2 regions of the Lachnoclostridium phocaeense genome follow, and region 1 is predicted to be linked to the other one. Evidence: riboswitches for the same ligand, from Rfam matches in the RefSeq annotation. Region 1 holds a riboswitch; the other holds the start of a gene.
What was found. Region 1 has a riboswitch for thiamine pyrophosphate ahead of thiW (energy coupling factor transporter S component ThiW). Riboswitches for the same ligand answer to the same signal wherever they lie in the genome.
Positions count from the first base shown of each region.

Region 2: another riboswitch for thiamine pyrophosphate. It lies ahead of thiS (sulfur carrier protein ThiS); the one in region 1 lies ahead of thiW (energy coupling factor transporter S component ThiW).

Region 1 is NZ_CAUGIN010000033.1:15,043-30,321, forward strand. It holds gene Q5911_RS12625 (type 1 glutamine amidotransferase) at 1-603, shown strand, start outside; gene Q5911_RS12630 (helix-turn-helix domain-containing protein) at 627-983, opposite strand; gene Q5911_RS12635 (hypothetical protein) at 1,197-1,658, shown strand; gene ispG (flavodoxin-dependent (E)-4-hydroxy-3-methylbut-2-enyl-diphosphate synthase) at 1,790-2,845, shown strand; gene Q5911_RS12645 (PolC-type DNA polymerase III) at 2,838-7,412, shown strand; gene Q5911_RS12650 (hypothetical protein) at 7,510-7,806, opposite strand; gene Q5911_RS12655 (aldo/keto reductase) at 8,330-9,181, shown strand; gene Q5911_RS12660 (CDP-alcohol phosphatidyltransferase family protein) at 9,364-9,921, shown strand; gene Q5911_RS12665 (trimeric intracellular cation channel family protein) at 10,000-10,656, shown strand; TPP riboswitch at 10,750-10,859, shown strand; gene thiW (energy coupling factor transporter S component ThiW) at 10,932-11,441, shown strand; gene Q5911_RS12675 (hypothetical protein) at 11,549-11,680, shown strand; gene thiC (phosphomethylpyrimidine synthase ThiC) at 11,686-12,996, shown strand; gene Q5911_RS12685 (polysaccharide deacetylase family protein) at 13,092-13,931, opposite strand; gene Q5911_RS12690 (UbiD family decarboxylase) at 14,117-15,279, shown strand, end outside.
Region 2 is NZ_CAUGIN010000023.1:22,197-37,475, reverse strand. It holds gene Q5911_RS10780 (ABC transporter permease) at 1-490, shown strand, start outside; gene Q5911_RS10775 (sensor histidine kinase) at 539-1,462, shown strand; gene Q5911_RS10770 (ABC transporter substrate-binding protein) at 1,581-2,585, shown strand; TPP riboswitch at 2,635-2,740, shown strand; gene thiS (sulfur carrier protein ThiS) at 2,970-3,173, shown strand; gene thiF (sulfur carrier protein ThiS adenylyltransferase ThiF) at 3,179-3,817, shown strand; gene Q5911_RS10755 (thiazole synthase) at 3,898-4,686, shown strand; gene thiH (2-iminoacetate synthase ThiH) at 4,715-5,932, shown strand; gene Q5911_RS10745 (thiamine phosphate synthase) at 5,925-6,539, shown strand; gene Q5911_RS10740 (acylphosphatase) at 6,618-6,893, shown strand; gene Q5911_RS10735 (4Fe-4S double cluster binding domain-containing protein) at 6,944-7,666, shown strand; gene glpK (glycerol kinase GlpK) at 7,796-9,292, shown strand; gene Q5911_RS10725 (6-phosphofructokinase) at 9,452-10,690, shown strand; gene Q5911_RS10720 (ABC transporter substrate-binding protein) at 10,874-11,899, shown strand; gene Q5911_RS10715 (ABC transporter permease) at 11,871-12,656, shown strand; gene Q5911_RS10710 (ATP-binding cassette domain-containing protein) at 12,682-13,269, shown strand; gene Q5911_RS10705 (MATE family efflux transporter) at 13,358-14,746, shown strand; gene Q5911_RS10700 (hypothetical protein) at 14,948-15,279, shown strand, end outside.

The DNA.
Region 1 (15,279 bases):
GTTGAGTTTGAGCTGAACGACCAGATTGATTTCTCAAAACTGGACATTGTGCTTTTGGGCGGCGGCTCTGACAGGGAGCAGATGATCGTCTGCCAGAAGCTGAAAGACATCCAGGAGGATTTTAAGAACTATGTAGAGGACAACGGAGTGGTCATTGCCGTGTGCGGCGGTTACCAGCTTCTCGGAAAATATTACCGGACAGAGGAGGGCCTGATTGAAGGCCTGGATCTGGTGGATCTGTACACAGAACAGGGAGAGGGACGCCTCATCGGAAATATCGTCCTTCAGAGCGAGCTTTTTGAGACACCGGTAGTGGGATTTGAAAATCACGGCGGCAGGACTTTTATAGGGCAGAACAGGCCTTTTGGGAAAGTGCTCCACGGATACGGAAATGAAGAGAACAGCGGCTGCGAGGGAGTGGTGTACAAAAATGTCATCGGCACGTACCTCCACGGTCCGCTGCTTCCGAAAAATCCTCAGGTCTGCGACTGGCTCATTGCCAGGGCTCTGGAGCGGAAATACGGCTCTGGTGAGCTGGAGGAGCTGGATGACAGCCAGGAGCTGGAGGCCAACAGGTATATTTACGAGCGTTTTGTGAAATAAATACAGGCGTCAGGAACTTTCCTCTAGGGCCGTTCCTGCGCCTGTTTTTCATCTCTGAGCTTTAGAAGTTCAAGATAGTCGAGGGCATGTTCTTTTGAGGTGACGGAGAGCTGAGAGTAGAGACGGAAAAATTTCTCGTCTATGATGCGCTCATGCTGTGTCCGAGAAAGCGGAGTCAGTGTTTCGTCCCCGTCGATGAGATAGTCTACAGAGACGCCGAAGATCTCGGCCATGTCTGCCAGCTTCTCGTGAGAAGGCTGACGGTGCTTCGTTTCATAGCCTGTGATCGTACTGCGGGAAAGGTTCATGCGCTGGCCAAGTTGGAGCTGCGTCATATTGTGTTCCGCGCGAAGTGTTTTCAGTCTCTGTGGAAATGACATGCCTCTTCCTCCTTTGTATTGATACCATATTTTACCAGCTTAAAGCCGCGGACGGGGAAATAGTGTCGATACTCAACAAAATGTTGCGGTAAATGATGCGAAGCGGCGCAAAATGACGCGGGAGGATATGTCGTTGACACTGCCGCTAAAACCACCTATAATTTAAAAAAGGAAAAAGTCTCCGGGGAGGAGACATATGAGAGGACGATATTTATGCTGATTGCAAAAAATAATGAAGCTGAAAGAAGTAAACTTTGGAGGATCGTGATCACGGTCAGCTCCGTTGTGATCGTGGCCATTGCCGTATTTTTCCTTGTCCGCATGTTCACTTCCAATCCGCTGGAAGGTGCCTGGATGAGTGAGGGCAGTGAGCTTACACTGGATATAAAAGACAATGAAAGAGTGACAGTCACGCTGCCGGATGTGGTGGAACAGCAGGCCGTTGAAGTGGAGCTGCAGTACAGCCTGGACAGGGATGGAAAGATTGTTACTTTCAAGGAAATCCCAGGCGCGCTGGCTGATCAGGCGGATAAATCCGGAGGCCAGTACACGGAAGAGAACCTGCGCAGTGCTCTGACGAACCTCACCACAACTTTCTCCTACAGTGTGGACCAGGGACAGCTGACCCTCACAGAGAGAGAGTACGGGGAGCAGATGATATTTGACAGGCAGTAGGTGCTGAGGATACAGACAAAACAGGGTTCCTCTTTAAAGGTCCAAAGCTGAGACGAAGACCAGGGAGAGGGACTCTTTTTGTTCCATTGGACCTTATAGGAAAGTTATATGTATACAGAAGGAGAAGGGATATGACCAGAAATGAGACAAAACAGATCAGAATAGGCGATGTGTGGATCGGCGGTGGACATCCCATTGCCATCCAGTCTATGACCAACACAAAGACCGAGGATGTGGAAGCTACCGTAGCGCAGATCCTTCGTCTGGAGAAGGCAGGGTGTGAGATCATTCGCTGCGCAGTGCCTACGGAAGAAGCGGCTCTGGCGCTGAGAGAGATTAAGAAGAGGATTCACATTCCACTTGTAGCGGATATCCATTTTGATTACCGGCTGGCTATTGCGGCCATTGAGAACGGGGCGGACAAGATACGCATCAATCCGGGGAATATCGGCTCTAAGGATCGGGTCCGCATGGTGGTGGAGAAGGCGAAAGAGAAGAATATCCCTATCCGTGTAGGTGTCAACAGCGGGTCTCTGGAAAAAGATCTGGTGGAAAAATACGGAGGTGTCACGGCAGAAGGGATCGTGGAGAGCGCACTGGACAAGGTACATATGATTGAGGAGATGGGGTATGACAATCTGGTGGTCAGCATCAAATCGTCTGATGTATTGATGTGCGTGAAGGCCCATGAACTGATCGCCAGAGAGTGCCCTTACCCTCTCCATGTGGGAATCACTGAGTCGGGCACGCTCATGTCCGGAAATATCAAATCATCCATTGGCCTTGCCCTTATTCTGAACCAGGGGATAGGAGATACCATCCGCGTATCTCTGACGGGAGATCCGGTGGAGGAGATCAAGAGTGCCAAGCTGATCCTGCGGACGCTGGGGCTGCGAAAAGGCGGTATCGAGGTAGTCTCCTGTCCCACCTGCGGGCGGACCAAGATCGATCTCATTGGCCTGGCAAATAAGGTGGAGCAGATGGTGGCGGACATTCCCCTTGACATCAAGGTGGCCGTCATGGGCTGCGTGGTTAACGGTCCCGGGGAGGCGAAGGAGGCTGACATCGGAATTGCCGGCGGCATCGGCGAGGGCCTGCTTATCAAAAAGGGAGAGATCGTCAAGAAAGTAAAGGAAGAGGAACTTCTGGACACACTGAGATGGGAGCTTGAACACTGGAATGAGTAAATTGTTTTTTGAAGTGTTTCCAACTTTAAAGGTAAGTGAAGAGATGAAGATGCTCCTTGCGGAGGTGGAGGTCACAAAAGTGGCCTCCAACTCCGCAAGAGATTTTATACGTGTGCATATTTTCAGCCGGCATCTGATCAAGAAACGGCGGATCTATGAGCTGGAGAAGATGATCAAGGAGCAGCTTTTCGGCAGGGCTCCCATCCGCATCGAGGTCAGGGAGGACTATCAGCTGTCTGCCCAGTATACGCCGGAAAATCTGATGCGGGAGTACTACGACAGTATTCTCCTGGAAGCAGAACAGAAAAGTGTGGTTGAGCGGAATATGCTCCAGACTTCCAGTTATTCTTTTGAGGACGGCAATATCATGTGCCTGACCCTTCAGGATACGGTGATCGCCCAGGGAAAGAAGGACTCCGTGGTGCAGCTTCTTACTTCTGTGTTCAACGACCGATTCCATGTGCCTTTGGAAGTGCGTGTGGTCTATGAGAAGCCCAAGGAGAGCAGCCTGAAGTACAATGACCTGAAGCTGCAGCAGGAAGTAGACGCCATTGTAGAGAAAAACCAGGTTCTGCGCAAGGAAAGGCTTCTGCGGGAAAAAGCCGCGGAGGAGGAGAAAGAGGGCACAGCCTCTGAAGGGAAGAAAGAGGACAAATCTGCTCCCGCTAAAAAGCCGGAAGAAGGACAGGCGGGGAAAAGTGGCTCCAAAGGCGGCTTCAAGGGTGGATTTTCAAAGGGAAACGGCGGTTTTCGGAAGAGAGAGTTTTCTTCTTACCGGAAATCGGACGATCCCAATGTCATTTACGGGCGTGATTTTGATGATGCGGCCATTGAGCTGAAAGAAGTGGTCAGCGAGATGGGAGAGATCACCATCCGGGGCAAGGTCATCAGCTTTGATACCAGGGAGATCCGGAATGAAAAGACCATCATCATGTATGCGGTGACGGATTTTACGGACACCATTATGGTGAAAATGTTTGTCCGCAACGAGCAGCTTCCGGATATGCTCCAGGATATTAAGATGGGTGCGTTCCTGAAGATCAAGGGCGTCACGACGATCGACAAGTTCGACGGGGAGCTGACCATCGGTTCTGTCACAGGCATCCGGAAGATCCCGGACTTTACCGTGACCAGAAAGGATACGGCTCCGGAGAAGCGGGTGGAACTGCACTGCCATACGAAGATGAGCGATATGGATGGCGTCTCCGAGGTGAAGGACATTGTGAAGCGCGCCCACGACTGGGGGCACAAAGCCATCGCCATCACGGATCACGGCGTGGTGCAGGCGTTTACAGACGCCAACCATTACATAGAGACACTGGACAAGGACGATCCCTTTAAGGTTATTTACGGGGTGGAGGCCTACCTGGTGGATGACCTGTCGGATGTGGCCATCAACGAAAAAGGGCAGGATCTGATGGGTACATTCATTGTCTTTGACCTGGAGACCACAGGTTTCAGCCCCATCAAGGACAAGATCATCGAGATCGGGGCCGTGAAGGTGGAGAAGGGAAAGATCACAGATAAGTTCAGCACTTTTGTGAACCCGCAGATCCCGATTCCGTTTAAGATCACCCAGCTCACCAGCATTACCGACGCCATGGTCATGGACGCCCCTCCCATCGAGGAAGTGCTGCCGCAGTTTCTGGAGTTTATCGGGGACGGTGTGCTGGTGGCTCACAACGCATCCTTTGATGTCAGCTTTATTGAGCAGAACTGCCGCTACCAGGATATCCAGCCGGATTTTACTTCCGTGGACACGGTAGCCATGGCCAGAGTTCTCCTGCCCACCCTGTCCAGGTTTAAGCTGAACATTGTGGCAAAGGCTCTGAATATTTCCCTGGAAAATCACCACCGGGCAGTGGATGATGCGGGAGCCACGGCGGAGATCTTTGAGAAATTTGTGGAGATGCTGGCAGAGCGGGACATCCATACACTGAAGGAACTGAACCGGTTCGGGGTGAAGAACAATGCGGACTCTGTAAGGAAGATGCCCTCTTACCACGCCATTATCCTGGCCAGGAACGATATTGGAAGGACAAACCTTTACACACTGATCTCTAAGTCCCACCTGGATTACTTTGCAAGGCATCCCCGGATACCCAAGAGTGAATTTTCCAAATACAGGGAAGGCCTGATCCTGGGGAGCGCCTGCGAGGCGGGCGAGCTTTACCAGGCCATCCTGGATGACAAGTCCGAGGAGAGGATTGCCCGTATTGTGGATTACTATGACTATCTGGAGATCCAGCCCCTGGGAAACAATGCCTTTATGATCGACAGTGACAGAGTATCCAATGTCCATTCGGAGGAAGATTTAAAAGAGATCAACCGAAAGATCATCCGGCTGGGGGAGAAGTTCAACAAGCCTGTAGTGGCCACCTGTGACGTCCATTTCCTGGATCCGGAGGATGAAGTCTACCGCCGGATCATCATGGCGGGAAAAGGCTTTGGGGATGCGGACAACCAGGCGCCCCTTTACCTGCGGACGACAGAGGAGATGCTGGCAGAATTTGACTACCTGGGTTCAGCTAAGGCAAAAGAAGTGGTCATCGATAATCCCAACATGATCGCGGACTGGGTGGAGAAGATCTCGCCAGTGCGGCCGGATAAATGCCCTCCTGTGATTCCCAACTCGGATCAGATGCTGAGGGATATCTGTTACAACAAGGCCCATGAGATGTACGGCGAGGATCTGCCGGAAGTGGTGGTGGAGCGTCTTGAGAGGGAGCTGAACTCCATTATCTCCAACGGGTTTGCCGTTATGTACATCATTGCCCAGAAGCTGGTATGGAAGTCGGTGGAGGACGGCTATCTGGTAGGATCCCGTGGATCGGTAGGGTCCTCTTTTGTGGCTACCATGGCCGGGATCACGGAGGTCAATCCATTAAGTCCCCACTACTACTGTCCCAAGTGTCATTACAGCGATTTTACCTCAGATGAAGTGCGAAAATACGCCGGAGGCTGCGGCATGGATATGCCGGACAAGAATTGTCCGGTGTGCGGAGAAAAACTTGTAAAAGACGGGTTTGATATCCCCTTTGAGACATTCCTTGGGTTTAAGGGAAACAAGGAGCCGGATATTGACCTGAACTTTTCCGGAGACTACCAGAGCAATGCGCACAAGTATACAGAGGTTATCTTCGGTGACGGTCAGACATACCGGGCCGGCACCATTGGTACTCTGGCGGATAAGACGGCCTTTGGATTTGTGAAAAATTATTTTGAGGAGCGGGGACAGAGAAAGCGTACCTGCGAGATTGACAGGATCGTACAGGGATGTACCGGTATCCGCAGGAGCACCGGCCAGCACCCTGGTGGAATCATCGTTCTGCCGCTGGGAGAGGATATCAACTCTTTTACTCCGGTACAGCACCCGGCTAATGATATGCATACGGATATCGTGACCACCCACTTTGACTACCATTCTATTGACCACAACCTGCTGAAGCTAGATATCCTGGGACACGATGATCCTACCATGATCAAGACGTTGGAGGAGTATATCAGCTCCCCGGCCATGGATAACGAATACAACGAGACGGACAACCGGTTTGACGCAACAAAGATCCCTCTGGATGATCCCGGTGTTATGAGCCTTTTCCAGGGAACGGAAGTTCTGGGCATCAAGCCTTCCGACATCGGAGGATGTCCGGTGGGATGTCTGGGTATTCCGGAATTTGGTACAGATTTCGTTATCCAGATGGTGGTGGATACAAAGCCAAAGACGCTCTCTGACCTGATCCGTATCTCTGGTCTGTCCCATGGGACGGACGTGTGGCTGAACAACGCCCAGGAGCTGATCTTAAGCGGAAAGGCCACTATTTCCACGGCCATCTGTACCCGTGACGATATTATGACCTATCTTATCAACAAGGGGATGGACAGCGAGGAGTCCTTTACCATCATGGAGAGGGTGCGTAAAGGAGCTGTGGCCAAGGGAAAATGTAAAGAGTGGCCGGACTTTAAGAAAGATATGACAGAGCATGGTGTGCCGGACTGGTACATCTGGTCCTGTGAGAAGATTAAATACATGTTCCCCAAGGCCCACGCGGCAGCTTACGTTATGATGGCCTACCGCATCGCCTACTGCAAGATCAACTATCCGCTGGCCTACTATGCGGCTTACTTCGGTATCCGTGCGGACGCCTTCTCCTACGAGCTTATGTGTCAGGGGAAGGAACAGCTCAATTTCTACATTAAGGACTATGAAAGACGCAAGGACTCCCTCAGCAAGAAGGAGCAGGATACACTGAAAGACATGAGGATCGTCCAGGAAATGTACGCCCGGGGCTTCGAGTTTGTGCCCATTGATATCTACAAGGCAAAGGCGTCCAGGTTCCAGATCGTGGACGGTAAGCTGATGCCGCCCCTTTCCAGTATCGACGGAATGGGAGACAAGGCTGCCGAGGCTGTGGAGGCCGCTTCCGAGCAGGGACCCTACCTGAGCAGGGATGATTTCCGCCAGAGGACCAAAGTCAGCAAGACAGTTATTGATCTGATGAACGATCTGGGACTTTTCGGAGATCTGCCGGAGAGCAACCAGCTCTCACTGTTTGACGCCTGGTAGAGAAAAGAAGAAATATCATAAGTGAAAATAGCAGGAGGACAGAGAAGGATCTGCCCTCCTGTTCTCTATGGAAAGACTTTTTGACTTGTGCTTATATTTATATCTGATCAGCCAGCTTCTGTACCGTTTCCAGATCTGTCTCCAGTTCCCGTGCAATCTTTTCCAGAGAGCTGCCTTTTGCCAGTTTCTTGCGGATCAGCTCCAGAAACATGTCTGCTTTGCCATCGGAATAGCCGTCCTTTTTGCCGTCAGAATAACCGTCGTCATAGCCCTCTTGGTGCATAGCCTTTTCATATTTCTCCTGGTCAAACGTCTCCAGAACCATCTGGATCACCTCCGATTTCTGCTCTGTCAGAATATCCTTCAGAACCCCGTCCCGGATGCAGGTGTCCACTGCCTGTCTGCCTCGGGATATTCATCAGTATTTATGAAGTTTGATTTCAAATGTTACACCTCCATTATAGACATAAAAACAGAAAGCTGCAACCTTTTAAGAGCTCATATAAAAGGGAACAAAAGGCGGAAACCGCCGGTTGAATAAAAGAATGTCATTTGACAATGACATGAGGGAAAAGATTTTCCCGTTGAGTGGCTTTTATTATAACTGACATAAAGCAATCTGGCAATATGGCAGAATAGACAAAATTATGGAAAGTATATTGTAAATCAGAAAATATGGACAGGAGATTGAGCTGAAAGTGCTCACGGACGACCAGGCCGTATTTGTGCAGGGAGAAAGCACAGAAATCCTGTAGGCTTAAAGGTTAAAGAGGCGTTTTGAACGGCAAGAGTATGCAGATTAGTTATACTATAATACTCCATTGGCATTGTACTTTTTTGAAACTGTGTACTAAAATGTAAACAGGGAAAACAAAAGTGGTTTCCTGTAATGCATAGGTTTAAAAGGAGGAAGAGTCATGGAAATGATCACATTGAACGATGGTAATAAAATCCCGGCAGTGGGATTTGGCGTATTTCTTGTGCCCAATGACGGGCCTGCATACGAGGCCGTATCCCAGGCGCTGAAGGCAGGTTACCGCCATATCGATACAGCAGCAGCTTATTTTAACGAATCTGACGTAGGAAAAGCGGTGAAAGACAGCGGGATCCCGCGGGAGGAGATCTTTATCACAAGCAAGCTCTGGCTCCAGGACTACGGTTACGAGGCGGCCAGAAAAGGACTGGAGACATCCCTGGAAAAGCTTGGTCTGAACTATGTGGATCTGTATCTGCTGCACCAGCCATACGGCGATGTGGCCGGCGCGTGGAAAGCGCTGGAGGAGGCAAAGAAGGAAGGCAGGATAAAATCCATCGGCGTCAGCAATATGACTCCAACGATCTGGAAGGAATTTGTTCCTCAGTTTGACACCATGCCGGCTGTGAACCAGGTGGAGTGCAATCCTTTCTTCCAGCAGAGAGAACTCAGGGCGCTTCTGGACGAGGCGGATGTGAAGATCGAGGCGTACCAGCCGTTAGGGCACGGTGATGAGGCTCTTCTTAGTCATCCGGTTATTGTAAAACTGGCAGAAAAATATGGAAAGAACCCAGGGCAGATCATTCTCAGATCTGAAATACAGGAGGGACTGATCGTCCTGCCGAAATCTACCAACCCGGAGCGGATTGCGGGCAATATAGACATTTTTGATTTTGAGCTGGAGGACAGCGAGATGGAAGAGATCCGTGCCCTGGATACGGGAAAGGGACACCACGATCCGGAGGCGCCGGGTGTGGCGGAAATGCTGCTTGCCAACTACAAGATCCACGACTAGGTTTCTGCGGTATAGAATCGTATATCTGCAGCTTCGACGTGCTGTGCGGAAGACACTTCTGCCCGGCACGTCTTTTTTGCCCCGTAACACCTTGTCTGTCCGCGGGCGTTGGTATATACTTTATTGTATACGTCCGGCCGGAACCGGATGATCCGCATAAAAAATAAAGAAGGAGCATCAAGATGATACGAGAAGAAACTTCAAAACATAAAATACTGACCATTCCCAACATCCTGTCCTTTTTCCGGCTCTGTCTGATCCCGGTGTTCGCCTGGCTTTACTGTGTGGAGAAGAACTATATATGGACCGGGATCGTGCTGATCATATCTGGTGTGACGGATACGGCGGATGGTCTGATAGCGAGACGGTTCCACATGACAAGCGATCTGGGAAAGGTGCTGGATCCAGTGGCAGACAAACTGACCCAGGCGGCCATGCTGGCCTGTCTTCTGACAAGATTTCCTCTCATGGTGCTTCCCCTTGGGATCATGGTTGTAAAAGAAATATTCATGGGCATTACCGGACTTCTGGTAATCCGGAAGACGGGCAGCGTATTCGGGGCAGACTGGCACGGGAAAGTCACCACCTGGCTTCTCTACGCCATGATGGTTCTCCATCTGTTCTGGTACAATATCCCGGCACAGGTGTCACAGGTACTGATCGGGATCTGCGTGGTTATGATGCTTTTGTCCCTTGTGCTCTACGGCAGCCATCATATCAGGACGCTGAAGAAAAAATAAATACAGGTTATACAGATGGCAGGCAGCCGGTTTGCGGCAGCCCTGTCAGACAATGATGCGTGTGAGAGGAAGAAGAAAATGAGTGTTCAAGATAATGTTGTTTTTATATTGGAGGTCATTGGCACAGTGGCCTTTGCTGTCTCTGGAGCACTGGTGGGGATTCAAAAATCCATGGATATATTTGGCGTGTGCGTGCTGGGAGTGATCACCGCCGTGGGCGGAGGGGCTGTCCGGGACATTGTAGTGGGGATCATACCGCCCAACGTGTTCCGAAATCCGGTCTATGCGACGGTGGCTGTCCTGGTGTCCTGCCTTGTCTTCGGGGTGATGTATTTCCGGCAGTCCCTGTCCAGCGAAAGGCTGGGAAAATTGTATGACGGGGCTATGATGCTGATGGACGCTGTGGGACTGGGAATTTTTACAGTGGTAGGGGTAAACGCAGGCCTCCAGCAGGGATACGGGGATAACGCCTTCCTTCTGATCTTCACCGGGACAGTGACCGGTGTGGGGGGCGGACTTCTCAGAGATGTTATGGCAGGCGTTCCGCCCTACATATTTGTCCGCCACATCTATGCCTGCGCCTCCATAGCAGGCGCCGTGGCGTGTACGGCGCTCTACAGCGTGACCGGCATGACGGCCGCCATGTTTGCAGGGGTGATGCTGGTGCTGGTGATCAGGTGCCTTGCCTCACGCTACCGGTGGAATCTGCCCAGGATCAGTCTGGAAAACGAATAGGAAAAGGATGAAAACAGGCCGGCTCTTTGGCGAAAATCCTTGCAAATAGGTTTTCTCAGGTCTATAATGATTATGGATCAGATACAATTGGATAAGCGTGTCACGGGGAGCTGGCCGTTAGCCGGCTGAGAGGAGGCTGTTATCGTCTCGACCCGCAACCTGATTTGGATAATGCCAACGTAGGGATGTGTGTTCGTGTGTTAATAGGAGATGCCCTCGTGCATCTCTTTTTTGTTCCGTGCATCTGATCAAATAGAGAAAGGAGCTGTGTATTGATGAGACAAAATACAGCAACGAAGAAACTGGTGCTTGCAGGAGTTCTCACAGCTCTGGCCGTCGTGGGGAGTCTGATCAGTTTTCCCATAGCGGGCAGCAAGTGCGCTCCGGTGCAGCACATGGTCAACATTCTGGCCGCAGTGACGCTGGGACCCGGATGGGGCGTAGGAATCGCTTTTACGGCAAGTCTTCTGCGCAATATCCTGGGGATCGGAAGTCTTCTGGCCTTTCCTGGCAGTATGGTGGGAGCCCTCTGCTGCGGACTGGTCTATGCAGGCTGGAAAAAGCTGGCGCCCACCTGTGTGGCTGAGGCACTTGGGACAGGCATCCTGGGCGGACTTTGCGCCTACCCTGCAGCCAAACTACTGATGGGGATGGAGCCTGCGGGACTTTTTGTGTACGTTGTCCCGTTTCTCGTGTCCACCGTGGCAGGAAGTATACTGGCATTTATCCTGATCACAGTGTTAGAGAAGGGCGGCGTCATGAACCAGCTGCGGGCAGCTGGGTAAATATGCAGATCGGAGGGCTTGCCCTCTGAAAAAGCGGCAGACTGGGGACACCACTTTGTGTCGCTATAGAAAAATCTGGTTGTACAAAAAAAGGAGGAAATACAGCCATGATGATCACCGTGTTATACAGAGGTGAAGGCGTCGGCATCCGGATGGAGAGAAGGGGAAAGGATCCCTCTTCTCCCCGCTGTTTCCATGGCCGGCGTCAGAAAAAGAAGGAAAAACGCAAATGGAGGTAGGACGAATGGAAACTTACACAACACAGATGGATGCAGCCCGCAAGGGCATCGTGACATCCCAGATCAAGAGGGTGGCAGAGAAGGAAAACATGCCGGTGGAAAAGCTGATGCAGCTTGTGGCAGAGGGAAAGGTGGCGATCTGCGCCAACAAGCGCCACACCTGCCTGGATCCGGAGGGAGTGGGCAGTATGCTCCGCACAAAGATTAATGTAAACCTGGGTGTATCCAGGGACTGCAAGGACTATGACATCGAGATGCAGAAGGTGATGAGCGCCGTGAATCTGGGAGCGGAGGCCATCATGGATCTCTCCAGTCACGGCAATACCCAGCCTTTCCGGCAGAAGCTGACAAGCGAGTGCCCGGTTATGATCGGGACTGTGCCGGTGTACGACAGTGTGATCCACTATCAGAGAGATCTGGCGACTCTCACGGCAAAGGATTTTGTTGATGTGATCCGTCTGCACGCAGAGGACGGGGTGGATTTTGTGACTCTTCACTGCGGTATTACCCGCAAGACCATTGAGCAGATCCGGAAACACAAGAGAAAAATGAACATTGTGAGCCGGGGAGGAAGCCTGGTATTTGCCTGGATGAGCATGACAGGGGAGGAGAACCCGTTTTACGAGTACTTTGATGAGATCCTGGATATCTGTGAGGAGTACGACGTGACCATCTCCCTGGGAGACGCCTGCCGTCCCGGCTGTCTGGCTGACGCTACAGATGTCTGCCAGATCGAGGAGCTGGTGCGCCTTGGCGAACTGACAAAACGGGCCTGGGATCACAATGTACAGGTTATGGTAGAAGGACCGGGGCATGTGCCGCTTGACCAGGTGGCGGCCAATATGGAGGTGCAGAAGAGTATCTGCATGGGAGCGCCTTTCTATGTGCTGGGGCCTCTTGTCACAGACATTGCACCGGGGTACGATCATATCACAGCAGCAATCGGCGGCGCTGTAGCAGCTATGAGCGGAGCGGCTTTCCTCTGCTATGTAACACCGGCAGAGCATCTGGCCTTGCCAAATGTGGAGGATGTGAAGCAGGGCATCATCGCCTCCAAGATCGCGGCTCACGCGGCGGATATTGCCAAGGGCATCCCGGGAGCGAGAGATATAGACGACCGCATGGCCGAGGCGAGGCAGAAGCTGGACTGGGATGCGCAGTTTGAGTGTGCCCTTGACCCGGAGACGGCAAAAGCGATCCGGGACAGCAGGAGCCCGGAGGATGACCACAGCGACACATGCAGCATGTGCGGTAAATTCTGTGCCGTGCGCAGCATGAACAAGGCCCTGGCAGGAGAGTACATTGATATTCTTTAAATCGGCGGGCGGAAAATAAAAGACGGAATGAGAGGCGGACCTGCTGAAGAGAAGTGCCGGGAACGGCACCCGGATGCAGGCCCGCCTTTTGTCTGTCATTTTTCTTGTTTTGTGTCTGCTGCAAGTTCTTCAAGTGACCCAAAAGAGTATCCCATGTCCTCCCACTTCCCCAGAAGTTCATCCATGATCTCTCCGTTGGTGGAGGAGGTGCTGTGGAGGAGGACGACAGCGCCCGGATGAATGCGGCCCAGCAGTTTGTCAAAGGCCTCTTCCTTTGTGGGCTGATCGTCCTGGTACCAGTCTACGTAGGCGAGGCTCCAGAAGAAGGTGTGGTAGCCAAGTCCCTTTGCCATTTTCAGGTTTTCCACATTGTACTTCCCCTGGGGAGGACGGTAAAATTTTGTCATCTCCTTTCCTGTGATCTCTTTATAGCAATTTTCCACACCCTCCAGCTCTTCCCGGAAGGCTTCCAGGGTGGAAATCCGGGACATATCGGGGTGAGTGGAGGTGTGGTTGGCTACCGTGTGTCCCTCTTCCACCATCCGGCGGATCAGATCCGGGTTCTCAGAGATGAAGTTTCCCACTACAAAAAATGCAGCGGGAGCTTTATGCTTTTTCAGAGCGTCCAGAATGGGCTCGGTATTGCCATTCTCATAACCTGCATCAAAGGTCAGGTAGATCCGTTTCTGATCTGTATCGCCCAGGTAGAAGGCATTGTACTGTGCCAGTTCATCCACAGTGGCATTTCCCACGGGAGGCTGGCCCTCCTCCTGGAAGCCAAGGCCCCAGTTTCCCTCGGCTGAAGAATGGATCTGATCAGAGTGGGATGCGGTGACAAAGGAGGTCACCTGGGCGGCCGTGCGTCCAAGGAGAAAGGCAGCGGCCAGTATAAGAGTGACCCGGAGAAAAGGAAGAGGTCTCATTTTGCGGAACATAGGATGGTATCCTTCGTCTTGCAGTTGTCTTTTTATTATATGAGGGGAGAGGGGCGGGTATGACGGGGAGACTGCTGATAAAAATACAGGAGATCCGCCTGTTTGACATGGAAAAATTTCTTTACTATAATCGAAATCATCAGGGTATTGGTACCTGAACAGGATATGTCACGAGGAGGGAAAACATGATGATCAAAAGTTTTCGAGAGTATGTGGAAAAACTGAAAGAATGCGGTGAGATTGTGACTGTTGAGAAGGAGGTGGACTGGAACCTGGAGATGAGTGCTATTACAAGGCGTGCCTATGATCTCCCGGCACCGGCACCTCTTTTCCAGAATATCAAAGGGTGTACTCCGGGATTTCGGGTGCTGGGGGCGCCGGTAGGGTTGAGCCCGGACCGGAGCCATCCATTTTTGAGGGTTGCTCTGTCTCTGGGGCTTCCGGTGGATACGAGTGTCCCGGGGCTGGTGGCGGAGTGGTCGCGGCTCCCGGATGTGAAGCCCATACCGCCAAGGGAAGTGGAGAGCGGTCCATGCAAGGAAAATAAGCTGTTTGGGGATGAGATCGATCTGACAAAACTTCCGGTTCCCTGGATCCACCATGGGGATGGGGGACGCTATATCAATACATATGGGATCTTTATCGCAGCCACCCCGGACGGGAAATGGGTAAACTGGGCCATCTCCCGTGCTATGCTGGACGGACCCCGGACGATCGCGGGCGTTGTGATCCCGACCCAGGATTTTGGAAAAATCTATGCGCGGTGGAAAGAGATAGGAAAGGAAATGCCCTTTGCTCTCTGCCTGGGTGTTGATCCGGCTATTGCCATGATCGCCGGCTATCCTCTGCCTTCCGGTGTAAGTGAGGGAGAGATGATGGGCGGCTGGTATAAAGAGCCGGTGGATGTGGTGAAGTGTGAGACAAATGATCTTCTTGTGCCGGCATCTACAGAGATTGTCATCGAAGGGCTGGCGTCACTGGATGAAAAGGTGCCGGAGGGACCGATGGGCGAATACGGCGGGTATGTGTGGTCAGGGAGAAGCCAGCAGGTACCCTGCTTTAAGGTCACAGCCATGACACACCGGGATGATCCCATTATGCCTCTCTGCGTGGCCGGTGTGCCTACAGAGGAGAATCATACCAACTGGGGCATCAGCATTGCCGCCAGTATCCAGAATGTACTGCGCAGGCAGGGATTCCCGATAAAAGAATGTTTCATTCCCATGGAATCCGCGGCTCATTGGTTTGTCGTCTCTGTGGACAGAAACCGTTCCTGCGAGGATGATGACAAGCTGGCATCTGAAATCGGAAGAGCTGTATTTTCTTCAAAAGGGGGATCTTATATTCC
Region 2 (15,279 bases), on a different contig from region 1:
ACAGGTGAGGAGCCGGGCGGCCCTTGTGGCGGCCAAGGCGGTGGCTGTGATGGTGTACACAGTGTTTACCATCCTCTTTTTCGTGGCCATTGAGGCGATTTCTGATGCCTTGCTTTTTGGAGCTTTGGCCTGGGGTGACCCGGGCGAGTTCCTCCCTTATCTGGGAGCGCAGACAGCGCTGCACTGTACCTTTATGGTGGTCCTGTGTGCCCTTACAGTGATCATACGGAGCAGCGTGCTGAGCATGGTGCTGGGGGTGCTGCTCTGCCAGAACCTGGCTATCATCCTGTACGGCGGGGCGGAGACACTGCTGCGCAGGATGGGGGCTGGAGATGTTGACATTATCTCCCACACCATCACGGGAAAGATTGCCATGCTCCCCCTGGCGCCCTCCGCGTCAGACGTGACAGGAGCGCTGCTGACAGCGGCCCTGTTCCTTGTCCTGGCGGCAGGCCTGGGGGCTCTCGTGTTCCAGAAGAGGGATGTGTAGGGGACAGGAGAAGTCAACAGGAGGAGCATTTACAGAAGGAGAGACAGGATGCTGACTATTATCCTTATAACAGGTATCGTGATCCTGGCGGCAGTGCTGTGGAAATACCAGCGGCAGATGAAGGACATCTGCCGCCAGATTGCGTTCCTGCGGGAGCACGACAGCAATATGCTCATCACGACCCAGATCCGGGCCGGCGGGGTGGGCGAGCTGGCAGAAGAGCTCAATGAACTATTGCTGGAGATGAAAAGTGAACACAGAGAGTACATGGAAAAGGAGGGAGAGATTGCCCGCATCTACACGGACCTGTCCCACGATATCCGCACGCCTCTCACCTCCCTGGACGGGTATTTTCAGCTCCTCCGGGAGACCAGAGACCCGGAGGAGCAGGAACGGTATATCCGCATCATCCAGGAGAGGATCGGCAGTCTGAAGGAGATGCTGGAGGAGCTGTTCACTTACACGAAACTCCAGGGCGGGCGCTATGAAATAGAGAGGACAGCCTGCCGGCTGAACCGGATCCTGAAGGAGACGCTGTTTTCCTACTACGAGGAATGGCTGGCGCTTGGGATCAGACCGGAGTTTTCCATTCCTGAGGAGGAAATCTGTGTGGAGGCAGACCCCCGTGCCCTCAGACGGGTCATCCAGAATCTCATTAAGAACGGGATGGACCACGGCGAGAAGAAGATCCGCATTGCGCTCAAGAGGCAGGGGAACAGGGCTGTCATGACCTTTGCCAACCAGGTGTCCTGTCCGGACAAGATTGATACAGAGCATGTGTTTGACAGGTTCTACAAGGCAGATGAGGCAAGGAGCCGGACCTCCACGGGGCTGGGCCTCTCCATTGCCAGAGAGCTGGCCCGCAGGATGGAGGGAGATATCGCCGCCCGTATGGAGGAAGACTGGTTTGTGGCTGAGGTGCAGCTTGCGGCGCTGCCATGTGGAGCAAAGGGGTATACAGAGGACGTGTGAAAAGAAAATAAAAAAGGGCTTGACTTTTCTGCGTATCTCTGTATAATTTATTTCATAAATACTTTAGCACTATAAAGTGTAGAAGTTTTAAGTGATAAAGCGACAGGAGGAAAAGGACATGAAGTTAAAAAAGGTAACAGCAATCTTACTGACAGCAGTCATGACAGCCGCACTTGCAGCCTGCGGAAGCAGCTCAGGAGACAGCTCTGGAAGCAGCGGAGATGACGCAGGCGGAAGCGGTACATATACTATAGGAATCTGCCAGCAGATGGAGCATGCGGCTCTGGATGCGGCCACGGAAGGGTTTCAGGATGCCTGCCGGGAGCTGTTTGGCGAGGACAATGTAGAGTTTGACGTGCAGAACGCACAGGGAGAGCAGACTATGTGCTCCACCATCGTTAATAATTTTGTTTCTTCTGATGTAGATTTAATTCTTGCCAACGCTACCCTGCCTCTCCAGACAGCAGCCCAGGCGACGTCAGACATCCCGATCCTGGGAACTTCCGTTACTGATTATGGCAGCGCGCTGGGAATAGACGACTGGACAGGAGCCACGGGAGTGAACATTTCAGGGACAAGCGACCTGGCGCCAATCGAAGAGCAGGAGGATATGCTGCTGGAGCTTGTGCCGGAGGCGAAGACAGTGGGGATCCTTTACTGCTCCGCAGAGTCCAACTCCAAGTACCAGGCAGAGCTTTTTGAGGCAGAGCTGGAGGCGGACGGCATTTCCTACAAAGAGTACACAGCTGCCGACTCCAACGAGATACAGTCTGTGACTCAAAACGCGGTGGAGGAGTGCGATGCCATCTACATCCCCACGGACAACACCATGGCGTCCAACACCCAGATCATCAACAATATCTGCCTTCCCGCCAAGGTCCCGGTGATCGCGGGAGAGGAGGGCATCTGCAGCGGCTGCGGCGTGGCCACGCTCTCCATCAGCTACTACGATCTGGGATACCAGACCGGCGAGATGGCATACAAGATACTGGCAGAGGGAGAAGACATTGCATCCATGGAGGTGGAGACAGCGGCCCAGGTGACGAAAAAGTACAATCCCGCTATCTGTGAGGAGCTGGGCATCACCATCCCGGAGGGATATGAGGCCATAGAAGCCGAGTAGAGGAAAAGCTATTGACTTTTCCTGGCAAAGTGGGTATATTGGGACATGTAAATTGCATAGGGGGAGCTTGTAGACAGGCTGAGAGGAAGTTGGGAACTTCGACCCGGGAACCTGATTTGGATAATGCCAACGTAGGGAAATAGATGAGAGACTGCGGGAAATGGCATGATGCCATTTCCCTTTTCTTATTTTGCGGGCAGGTCAGGAAATTTACAGACAACAGAACAGGGCAGGACCATGTGAGTGAACAGTGAATGGATAAGGACGGTTCACGAAGGGGTGCACCACCGCGGGTGTATTCTTTCGTGAACCTTTTTTTCTTGGGACATATTTCTGCTGTCCCTTACCAGAGGACGACTGCCCGGAAGAAAGGAGGAGGGTTTTGTGATCACAGCGCGCATTAATGGACAGCCGGAGACGTTTGCGTCGTCCCTTTCTGTCAGTGCATTTCTGGAAGAAAAGGGATACAGGCCGGACCGGGTGGCCGTAGAGCAAAATGGCTCCATTGTGCCCAAAAGGGAGTATGAGAGCCGCCTTATCGAGGACGGAGATACACTGGAAGTCGTAAGTTTTGTGGGAGGGGGCTAGAGAAGATGCAGAACATCCAAGTAACAGAAGAGGAGATCCGGCAGGCCCTCGTAAGTCGCCACACAGAGGGCATCCAGGCACGGATCAGCGCCGCCCGGGTGGCGGTGGCGGGCCTTGGAGGTCTTGGGTCAAATATAGCGGTCAGCCTTGCCAGGCTGGGGGTGGGACATCTCCATCTGATCGATTTTGACAGGGTGGATGTGACCAATCTGAACCGGCAGCAGTATTTTGCCGACCAGGTGGGCATGCCAAAGACCGAGGCCCTTCGGGAGAATCTGCTGCGGATCAATCCCTGGCTGGATCTGCGGACAGACTGCCTGCGGGTGACAGAGGAGAACGCTGCCGGGCTGCTGCGGGACGACACCTATATCTGTGAGGCCTTTGACGTTGCGGAGCAGAAGGCCATGTTTGTCCGGACGGTGCTGGAGCAGCTGCCGGAGAAATATCTGGTGGCCGCCAGCGGCATGGCAGGGTACGGGGACGGCAATGAGATCCACACAAGGAGAGTTGTCTCCCGCTTTTACCTGTGCGGGGATGAGAAAACTGAGGCTGCAGCAGGACGGGGGCTTATGGCGCCCAGGGTGGCTCTCTGCGCGGCTCATCAGGCCAACATGGTGATCAGGCTCATACTGGGCGAGAGTTAGGAAGTTATCACAGGCAGAAACGAAAAGACGAAGAAATGAAAAAGCGCCGGCCAGGAAAAGCCGGCGGGGAAGGAAAGAAAATGGAAACAAGGATAGACAGCAAAAAAGACACATGGAAACTGGGAGATCATACATTTACATCCAGGTTCATCCTGGGATCCGGAAAATATTCCCTGGACCTGATCCGGGCAGCCGTGGAGCATGCGGGGGCTCAGATCGTGACTATGGCCCTGCGCCGGGCAAATGAGGGAGGACTTGCCAACATCCTGGATTACATACCGGAAGAGGTGGCTGTCCTGCCCAACACTTCCGGTGCGAGAAACGCCCAGGAAGCGGTGCGGATCGCAAGGCTGGCAAGGGAGGTCTGCGGCAGTGACCTGATCAAGATCGAGATCATGCGGGACACCAAATACCTGCTCCCGGATAACTATGAGACGGTCAAGGCCACAGAGATCCTGGCAAAAGAAGGGTTTACCGTCATGCCCTACATGTACCCGGATCTGAATATGGCAAGAGACATGGCGGAGGCGGGAGCTGCCTGCATCATGCCGCTGGGGGCACCCATCGGTTCCAATAAGGGGCTCTGTACAAAAGAGTTTATCCAGATCCTCATTGATGAGATCGATCTCCCCATCATCGTGGACGCTGGGATCGGGAAGCCCTCTCAGGCCTGTGAGGCCATGGAGATGGGGGCTGCCGCTGTTATGGCCAACACCGCCATCGCCACATCGGGAGACATCGCGGCCATGGCCGGCGCCATGAAGCTGGCTGTGGAGGCGGGACGCGCCGCTTACCTTGCGGGGATGGGAAGTGTCCGGGCAAAAGGAGGAAGCGCCTCATCGCCGCTTACCGGGTATCTGAGAGATTAACAGTTGGCATAGAAGGAGGCTTGCGAAAATGAGCGCAGAAAATCATATAAATGAGAGCATTTTAAACGATGAGATCCGGGAGCATCAGCGGGAGAATCGGATCGACCATATGACGTACCTGCCGGATATGGAGGATATCGGCTCGGAAGTGATGGACAAAGTTATAGCTGAGATGGACCGCTATGACTACGACAGCTACACGGAAGCGGACGTGAGACGTGCGCTTGCAAAGGAAAGCCGCTCCCCGGAAGATTTCAAGGCCCTTCTCTCCCCGGCAGCTATGCCGCTCCTGGAAGAGATGGCCCAGGCGGCACAGGCGGAGACCAGGAAGCATTTCGGCAACTCGATCGCCATGTTCACGCCGGTGTACATCGCAAATTATTGTGAAAATTACTGCATTTACTGCGGATTCAACTGCCACAACAAGATAAAGAGGGCCCAGCTTGACGAGGCGGAGATGGAGAGAGAGTTTGCGGCTGTCGCAGAGACCGGGCTGCAGGAGATCCTGATCCTGACAGGGGAGAGCAGGAAGAAATCTACTGTGGAGTATATCGGAAAGGCCTGCCAGATCGCCAGGAAATATTTCCGTGTCATCGGGCTGGAGGTCTACCCCATGAACTCGGACGAGTATGCGTACCTGCAAACATGCGGGGCAGACTATGTGACGGTCTTCCAGGAGACCTACAATTCCGACAAATATGAGACTCTCCACCTGGCCGGACACAAGCGGATCTTTCCCTACCGGTTCAACGCCCAGGAGCGGGCCCTTATGGGAGGCATGAGAGGTGTGGGATTTGCCGCCCTTTTAGGGTTGGACGATTTCCGGAAGGATGCATTTGCCACCGGCATGCATGCATATCTGCTGCAGAAGAAATATCCCCACGGGGAGATCGCCTTCTCCTGTCCGCGGCTTCGTCCCATTATCAACAATGACAAGATCAATCCCATGGATGTCCACGAGGCCCAGCTTCTCCAGGTAGTCTGCGCCTATCGGCTGTTCATGCCTTTTGCAAGCATCACCATATCCAGCCGGGAATGTGCCAGAGTCCGGGATAACCTGGTGCAGATCGCTGCCACCAAGATCTCGGCGGGAGTCAGCACCGGTATCGGAGAGCACGGCGATGATGTGGCGGATCGGGGCGACGAACAGTTCGAAATTTCAGACGGCCGGTCGGTTAATGAGGTCTATCATGCCCTGGAGTCCAACCATCTGCAGCCTGTCATGGCGGAGTACATCTATGTGTAGGAAAGAAATGGCAAAGAGAGGCCTTCCGGATGAGGACGTCCTGTCCCGGGTGGCGGTGGTGACAAACCGCCATCTGGCCGCACGGCCCTACCTGGAGCAGATCCGCCGGGTCTGTCAGTTACATCCGGCGGCTGTGATCGTGCGGGAGAAGGATCTGGAAGAGGAGGATTACGCCCGCCTGGCCGGACAGGTGCTTGCGATCTGCCGGGAGTACCAGGTGCCCTGCGTATATCATACATACCCGGAAGCTGCGCTATGTGCAGGGGTGGATGCCATCCACCTGCCGCTGGCGCTTATGAAAAGATACAGGGAAACGGGGATTTTAAAGGAATTCATCCATGTGGGAACATCGGTCCATTCTGTGCGGGAGGCTGAGGAAGCGCTGCGGCTGGGCGCCACCTGCCTGACTGCGGGGCATATTTATCTTACGGACTGTAAAAAAGGGCTGCCTCCCCGGGGAACCGCCTTTCTGCAGGAAATCTGCGCTCTGGCGGATGTGCCGGTGTGGGCCATCGGCGGTATACATATGGGCACGGGTCAGATGAAGGAAATCCTGTCCTGCGGAGCGGCGGGCGGCTGCATCATGTCGGAGATGATGCGGATATAACTGGAAGGACTTGTCAGCCTGTGGAAAAAGAATTAGAATAAAAACAATACCTCAGATGAAAGAGAACAGGAGGAATATATGGCTGAAGTCAGAAAAAAATTGAATTTCCGCGGGAGGGTGCAGGGCGTGGGTTTCCGTTACAAAGCCAAATACCTGGCCCAATCCCTGGGGATCACAGGCTGGGTGAGAAATGAGATGGACGGGACCGTGACGCTGGAGATCCAGGGAAGGCCCCAGCTTGTGGACAAGCTCCTGTACAGCCTGAACCACGACAGCTTTATCGAGATTGACTGGATCGATGGGAAAGACCTCCCGCTGGAGGAAGATGAGAAGAGCTTTAAGGTCCTGCTGTAATGTGAATACTGTTAAGTACTGCCATTCTGTAAGGTGAGGAGGGACAGGGCATGGAGGATACACTCTGGAAAGAACTGAAATCTGTGTTGGAGCAGGAAGGGGCTGCGCTGGCAGGGTGCGGGGATCTGGCCGAAATCATGTCCCGGCAGGAGCATACCCCGCCATATCCTGTGGGTGTGGCCGTGGCTGTCCCGGTTCCGGAAAAGATCGTCCGGCAGATCCAGGACGGCCCCACGCTGGAATACTATGAGACCTACCATTCCCTGAATCAGAAACTGAACAGGATCGTGCTGGCCGGAGAGGATTTCCTGAAAAGCCGGGGATTCAGGGCCTATGCACAGACTACGGACAGAGTCAGCCAGGATGAAAACTGGATCACGCCTCTTCCCCACAAAACAGTGGCCACGAGAGCAGGGCTTGGATGGATAGGGAAAAGCTGTATCCTTGTGACGGAAGCGTTCGGCTCAGCCATCCGCCTTTCGTCGCTTCTCACAGACGCCCCTCTTCCCTGCGGACAGCCGGTCACAAGTTCCCGCTGCGGCGCCTGCAGGGCCTGTGTGGATAACTGTCCTGCACATGCCTTGAAAGGGACACTGTGGAGTGCAGGCATGGGCCGGGAGGCATTGTTCGACAAGGATACCTGCTATAAGAAACAGGTGGAACTTATGCGGCAGCGCACCGGGATCGAGGCGGACTTGTGCGGAAAATGCTTTGTCGTGTGCCCTTATACCCGCCGCTATCTGGCAAGGGAAGACGCAGAAGCAGGCAGATAATTCAATAGGATAACAGACAATAAGGAAAGTATTCAGAGGTAAATACAAAATAACATACCAGTTACTGCAATTCCGGACGTAATACTTTTTAAAAGTATTACGTCCGGAATTGCAAAAAGGAGGACAATTATGAAACAATTTGTGATGGCGCTGGATGCCGGCACCACCAGCAACCGCTGTATTTTGTTTGACAAACAGGGGAATATATGCAGCGTAGCTCAGAAGGAGTTCACTCAGTATTTCCCGAAACCGGGCTGGGTGGAGCACGATGCGGATGAGATCTGGTCCACCCAGCTTGGGGTAGCGGTGGAGGCCATGAGCAAGATAGGGGCGGAGGCTACGGACATTGCTGCGATCGGTATCACGAATCAGCGGGAGACTGTTATTGTGTGGGACAAAAAGACAGGGGAGCCCGTCTGCAATGCCATTGTGTGGCAGTGCCGCAGGACAGCAGGTTTTTGTGACAAGCTGATAGCAGAGGGCCTGGAAGATATGATCCGCCGGAAAACCGGTCTTAAGATTGACGCATATTTTTCCGCCACAAAGATCAAGTGGATCCTGGACCATGTGGAGGGTGCGAGACAGCGGGCTGAAAGGGGAGAACTCCTCTTTGGCACAGTGGAAACCTGGCTGATCTGGAAGCTGACAAAGGGAAAAGTTCACGTGACAGATTACTCTAACGCATCCCGGACCATGCTTTTTAATATCAATACCCTGCAGTGGGATGAAGATATCCTGAAGCTTCTTGATATCCCTGTTACTATGCTGCCGGAGGTGAAGCCTTCCAGCTGTATTTACGGGGAGAGCGATCCCTCCTACTTTGGCGGCAGCATCCCCATCGGAGGGGCGGCCGGAGACCAGCAGTCGGCTCTTTTCGGCCAGACCTGTTTCCAGCCCGGGGAGGCAAAGAATACCTACGGTACAGGCTGCTTCCTGCTGATGAATACAGGGGAAAAGCCGGTGTTCTCTGACAACGGCCTGCTCACTACCATTGCCTGGGGACTGGACGGAAAGGTGAACTACGCCCTGGAAGGATCCATCTTCGTGGCCGGAGCAGCTATCCAGTGGCTCCGGGACGAGATGCGTCTGATCGATTCCTCCGAGGATTCGGAATATATGGCAAATAAAGTGCCAGACACAAACGGCTGCTATGTGGTGCCGGCTTTCACGGGCCTTGGTGCGCCTCACTGGGATCCCTACGCCAGAGGAACCATTGTGGGCATTACCCGGGGAGTCAATAAATACCATGTCATCAGGGCTACCCTGGAATCCCTTGCCTATCAGGTCAATGACGTGCTGAAGGCTATGGAAGCGGATGCAGGCATTACATTGAGCTCCCTCAAAGTGGACGGAGGAGCCAGCGCCAACAATTTCCTGATGCAGTCCCAGGCGGATATCAGCAATGCCCCTGTGAACCGGCCCAGATGTGTGGAGACCACGGCTATGGGGGCTGCCTATCTGGCCGGACTTGCCGTCGGATACTGGGAGAATAAGGAAGAAGTGCTGAAAAACTGGGCCAGTGACCGGATCTTTATGCCTCAGATTCCTGAGGAGGAGCGGGAGAATAAGATACGGGGATGGAATAAGGCGGTCCGCTATGCTTATCACTGGGCAAAGGATGAGTAGTTGTGAAAATGTACAAAAAAATATTCTTTTGCTGGACAGATATGGCTAAATATACTAAAATAGATATATTAAGAGCTTAGCGCCGGAAATGTACAGTGCCCGCCTGATCCGGGAGAGAGGACATGCGGCGCGATATTTAAAGGACGGAGGTAGCATAGCATGAAACGAAATGTAATCGTAGGTCAGTCTGGCGGCCCTACAGCCGCCATCAATTCAAGTCTCGCGGGTGTATACCGCACGGCGAAGGACCGCGGGGCAAATAAAGTGTATGGAATGCTTCACGGCATACAGGGCCTTCTGCAGGAGAGGTATCTGGATCTGTCAGAGTATATCACCACAGAGCTGGACGCAGAACTTTTGAAGAGGACGCCTGCAGCTTTCCTCGGATCCTGCCGCTACAAACTGCCGGAGATTCATGAGGATAAAGCGGTGTACGAGAAAATTTTTTCTATTCTCGACAAGCTGGATATTGAGGCGTTTATCTATATCGGTGGAAATGACTCCATGGACACCATCAAGAAACTTTCCGACTACGCTATTGTGACGGGACACCCGACCCGTTTTATCGGATGCCCGAAGACCATTGACAACGACCTGGCTCTTACGGACCACACACCGGGCTACGGAAGCGCTGCAAAATACATCGGCACATCTGTGAAAGAGATCATCCGTGACAGCTTCTGTCTGGAGTACAGCAAAGGTCTTGTGAGCATTGTAGAGATTATGGGAAGAAATGCAGGCTGGCTGACCGGAGCTGCAGCTCTGGCAAAAGGCGAGGACTGCGAGGGCCCGGATCTGATCTATCTGCCGGAGATTTCCTTTGACCTGCATGCTTTCAGCGATAAGGTAAAAGAGCTTCTGTCAAAGAAACCTTCTGTTGTCGTTGCCGTTTCCGAAGGAATACGGACAGCTGACGGTACTTATGTGTGCGAGCTGGGCAGCAGCATAGATTTTGTGGATGCTTTCGGACACAAGCAGCTTTCCGGGACAGCTTCCTATCTGGCCAGCTTTATTGCGGGCGAGATCGGATGCAAGACCCGTGCTATCGAGCTGAGCAGTCTTCAGAGATCCGCTTCCCATGCGGCATCCAGGGTGGATATCCTGGAAGCCTATCAGGTAGGCGGTGCTGCAGTGAAAGCAGCGGACGAGGGAGATTCCGGAAAGATGGTTGTTCTGCAGAGACTTTCGGACGATCCATACCAGTGCGGCACGGAAGTAAAGGACGTGCATAAGATTGCCAACGATGAGAAACTGGTGCCAGGAGAATGGGTCAATGAGGAGGGCACAGGCGTGACAGACGAATTTGTTGCTTATGTGCGCCCACTGATCCAGGGAGATGTGTCACCCGTCATGGTAGACGGAATTCCGCGTCATCTCTTCCGGCCATATAATCTGTAGAGTATAAGTATATAGGATATCATAACCTTAAGAGAGGACCCGGACGGAGAAGGCCGGGTCTTCTTATGTCCTGGAGAAAGGATAACTGTAAAAAATACACGGCCGCCTGCCTTTACACCCCGGCTTTGGGGCGTTATAATACTTTCTGGACATGATCAGACAAAGAGAAGGAGGACATAAATTATGAAAAAGAGAATGAAGAAGCTCAGTGCGATCCTCATGGCCTGCGCCATGGCGGTATCCATGCTGACAGGATGCGGCAACAGCAACGAAAGCCAGGATAATACAAAAGAGACGGAGCCTGTGGAAGTGAATGTGACAGCGCTGAAAGGACCCACTGCCATGGGAATGGTCAGTCTGATGGACGATGTGGACAATGGAAAAGTTGACAGCGAAAATTATAAGTTTACTATAGCAGCATCCATAGACGAGGTGACACCGGCAATATCCCAGGGAGAGACAGACATTGCCGCAGTGCCTGCCAATGTGGCCTCTGTTCTTTATAATAAACTGGAGGGCGGTGTTCAGGTTCTGGCCGTCAATACACTGGGAGTTCTCTATATAGTAGAGAATGGCGACACCGTCCAGTCTGCGGCGGATCTGAAAGGAAAGACCATCTATGCCAGCGGGAAAGGAGCCACGCCGGAGTATGCCCTGAATTATATTCTTCAGCAGAACGGCCTGGATCCGGCGGCGGATGTGACCATTGAGTGGAAGAGCGAACATTCTGAATGCGTGGCGGCCCTGGCCCAGGATCCTTCCGGCATCGCCATGCTGCCCCAGCCTTTTGTGACAACAGCCCAGATGAAAAATCCGGATCTCAGGGTTGCCCTGGATCTGACAGAAGAGTGGGACAAAGTGCAGGAAGACGCGCAGGAACCCGGCGCTCTGCTTACCGGTGTTGTGGTTGTGAGAACAGAATTTGCCAAAGAGAACCCGGAAGCAGTGTCCGATTTCCTTGAGAGATACAAAGCGTCCGTTGATTTTGTCAACGAAAATGTGGACGAGGCTGCACAGCTTGTAGGTCAGTACGACATTGTCACCGCGGAAGTGGCTCAGACAGCAATCCCCGAGTGCAATATTGTCTGCATTACAGGCGATGAGATGCAGGAGAAGCTGTCCGGATATCTTTCTGTTCTGAACGACCAGAATCCGGAAGCTGTGGGAGGAAAATTACCAGATGATGACTTCTACTACACCGGAGAGTAAGGAAGGAAAAAGAAAAGGAAAGATCAGGCTGTGGGCCGTTCTTGTCTGGCTGGCAGTGTGGCAGCTTGTCAGTATGTGGATAGGACAGGAGATACTTCTTGTGTCTCCTGTCACTGTTGTCTGTGCTGTTGTAAAACTGGCGGCCACAGCAGAATTCTGGCTTTCCATCGCCTCCTCCATGATCCGGATTGTAGGAGGATTTCTCCTGGGTGTGATCCTGGGGGTGGTTCTTGCAGGACTTTCAGCAGCGTCAGTGCGGCTGCGGGAATTTCTGCTTCCATTTATTGTGACTATCAAATCCATCCCGGTGGCATCCTTTGTCATTCTCGTTCTGATATGGGTGTCCTCCAGAAACCTGTCTGTGCTGATTTCATTTCTGATGGTATTTCCTGTGATCTACACGAATGTTCTGGACGGCATCAGCCAGGTGGACAGGAAACTTCTGGAGATGGCCAGAGTCTTTGAGATTCCCTTTGGCCGCCAGATTCGCAGTATCTATGTCTCCCAGGTCCTTCCCTATTTCCGCGCCGGCTGCTCTCTGGCGCTGGGGCTGTGCTGGAAGGCCGGCGTGGCGGCGGAAGTCATAGGGATTCCCCAGAATTCTATAGGAGAAAAACTCTACAATGCCAAGATTTATCTGGACACATCGGCGCTTTTTGCCTGGACGCTTGTCATTATCTGTATCAGCGTTCTGTTTGAAAAAGGATTTCTGAAGGCCATCGGGTACTGTGTCCGCCGCCTTGAGCAACGGGGATGAAAATGAGCGAAAGAGAAGTGAGAAAATGCCTGAGATCATAAATATAAGCAAATCATATGGGGAACACAGAGTACTGGAACAGTTTTCACTTCATATACAGGAGGGGGAGACTACCTGTATCATGGGCAGATCCGGATGCGGCAAGACCACGCTTCTTCGTATTCTCATGGGGCTTGAGACGGCCGATGAAGGAGAGACCGGCGGACTGCCTTCCATGAAGAAGAGCGCTGTATTTCAGGAGGACAGGCTGTGCGAAAATTTAAGCGCCATGGCTAATATACGGCTGACATGCCCGGAAAGGACGGCAGAAGAAATCAGAAATGAGATGAAGAAGATTGACCTGGGTGGCTGTGAAAATCAGCCGGTCCACGAGCTCTCCGGCGGAATGCGGCGCAGGGTGGCTCTTCTCAGGGCTCTCCTTGCGCCCTGCCAGATCCTGTTTCTGGATGAACCGTTTAAAGGTCTGGACGACGAGACACGCAGGAAAACCATTGCGTATACAAAAGAGGCATGCCGGGGCAGGACTGTGCTTTTCGTGACCCATGATGAAAAGGAAGCAGAGTTGATGAGGGCGGTGAAAGTCGTGTTCCTGGATGAGGGACAGATGCGCTGAGATATCTGCCCGGTAAAAAACACAGATCCGGGCTGTCGGAAGACAAAGGTCTGACGGCGGGACCGGCAGATAAAGGAGAAACAAAAAAATGAACACACAGGTACAAAACCAGGAAAATCCGCTGGGATACAAAAGTATACCGGCGCTTTTGAAAAGCTTTGCCATACCAAGCATTATTGCCATGGTAGTGAGTTCCCTGTACAATATCGTGGATCAGATTTTTATCGGCCAGGGTGTGGGGTATCTTGGAAATGCTGCCACAAATGTAGCCTATCCTCTGACTACGATCTGTCTTGCCATCGCGCTTCTTATCGGTATAGGAAGCGCTTCGCGTTTTTCACTTCACCTGGGAGCAGGGGAGAAGGACAGGGCATGCCGCGTTGTGGGAAACGGCATCAGTATGATGGTTGTCTTTGGCATGATCTATGCGGTACTGGTGGAAATCTTCCTGCATCCGCTTCTTACTGCATTCGGGGCAACGCCGGATGTGATGCCCTACGCAATCGAATATACACGGATCACGGCGGTGGGAATGCCATTTCTTATCGTGACAAACGGTATGAGCAATCTGGCCAGGGCGGACGGAAGCCCGAAGTACTCTATGACCAGCATGCTGATCGGCGCCATTGTCAACACGATTTTGGATCCGGTCTTTATCTTTGTTTTTCACTGGGGTGTAGCCGGCGCTGCCTGGGCCACGGTGATCGGACAGATCTGCTCGTTTGTGTCGGCAGTGATATACATAGGGAAATTTAAGAACATAGAACTGAAAAGGGAAGATATCCGTCTTGTCCCGCAGGAATGCCTGAAAACCGCATCACTGGGCATGAGCAACAGCCTGAATCAGGTAGCCATTACGTTTGTCCAGATCGTGCTGAACAATTCGCTGACATACTACGGGGCGTCATCTCCATACGGAACAGACATCCCCCTGGCGGCCTGCGGAATTGTCATGAAGACAAATGCCATACTGCTTGCATTTATTATAGGAATTTCCCAGGGAAGCCAGCCTATCATCGGCTTTAACTACGGGGCGAAGCAGTATGACCGCGTCCGGAAGACCTACAAGCTGGCCATCAGTGTGAACCTGGCCATTTCTGCCGTGGGATTCATTCTCTTTCAGTTTTTCCCGAGACAGATCATTTCCCTGTTCGGGACAGGAGATGAGATGTATTTTACCTTTGCTGTGAAGTTTATGAGGATCTTCCTTTTCATGATCATTGCAAACGGCGTTCAGCTTATTTCCTCAAACTTCTTTTCGGCTATCGGAAAACCGGTGAAAGGACTTCTTCTCTCCATGACGAGACAGGTCTTTTTCCTCATACCTCTTATTCTGATCCTTCCGCTGTTCTTCGGGCTGGACGGTATCATGTTCGCAGGGCCTGTGGCGGATTCGGCCGCGTTTGTGACGACTGTCATCCTGATTGTGCAGGAGATGCGGCATATGCGCGGGCTTGAGAAGGCTGCGGCGTCATAAAATTCAGATAATATAGAGGACTCTGACTGTATAAAGCGCAGTAATTTCCTGGCGGGAATTATTGCGCTTTATGTCTTGCATTTTCTCCCGGGCTGTGCTACTATCTACATAAGCTTCAAAAAGCGGTCGCTTTTTTATTCTTCGGCAGTTCGCCGGATTGATTCCTTAGCAATGAGTACAATACAGACTGGAGGTGTGCAGATGGAGCATCAGACAGAATATGACATCCTCAAGCTTGTGGAGAACCAGGGACGCTGTTATGTCAGTTCAGACTGTATGCCGGGAATGCTCCTGGCAACCTGCCTGAAATACCGGCCCAGCCTGCCCAGGGACCAGCTCCTTGCGTGGATGAGACAGATCCTGCAGGAGTTGGAGAAATTCCACCGGTGCAGAGGAAATCCGTGTTACCAGTATGTAAATCCCTACAGCATGGTGGTAGGGGATGACGGGAAGATCCACCTTCTCGATCTCTCCAGTGCAGGGCAGCAGGATCTTCGGAAAAAGCTGCAGAGAAGGAGCATAAGAGAAAGTTT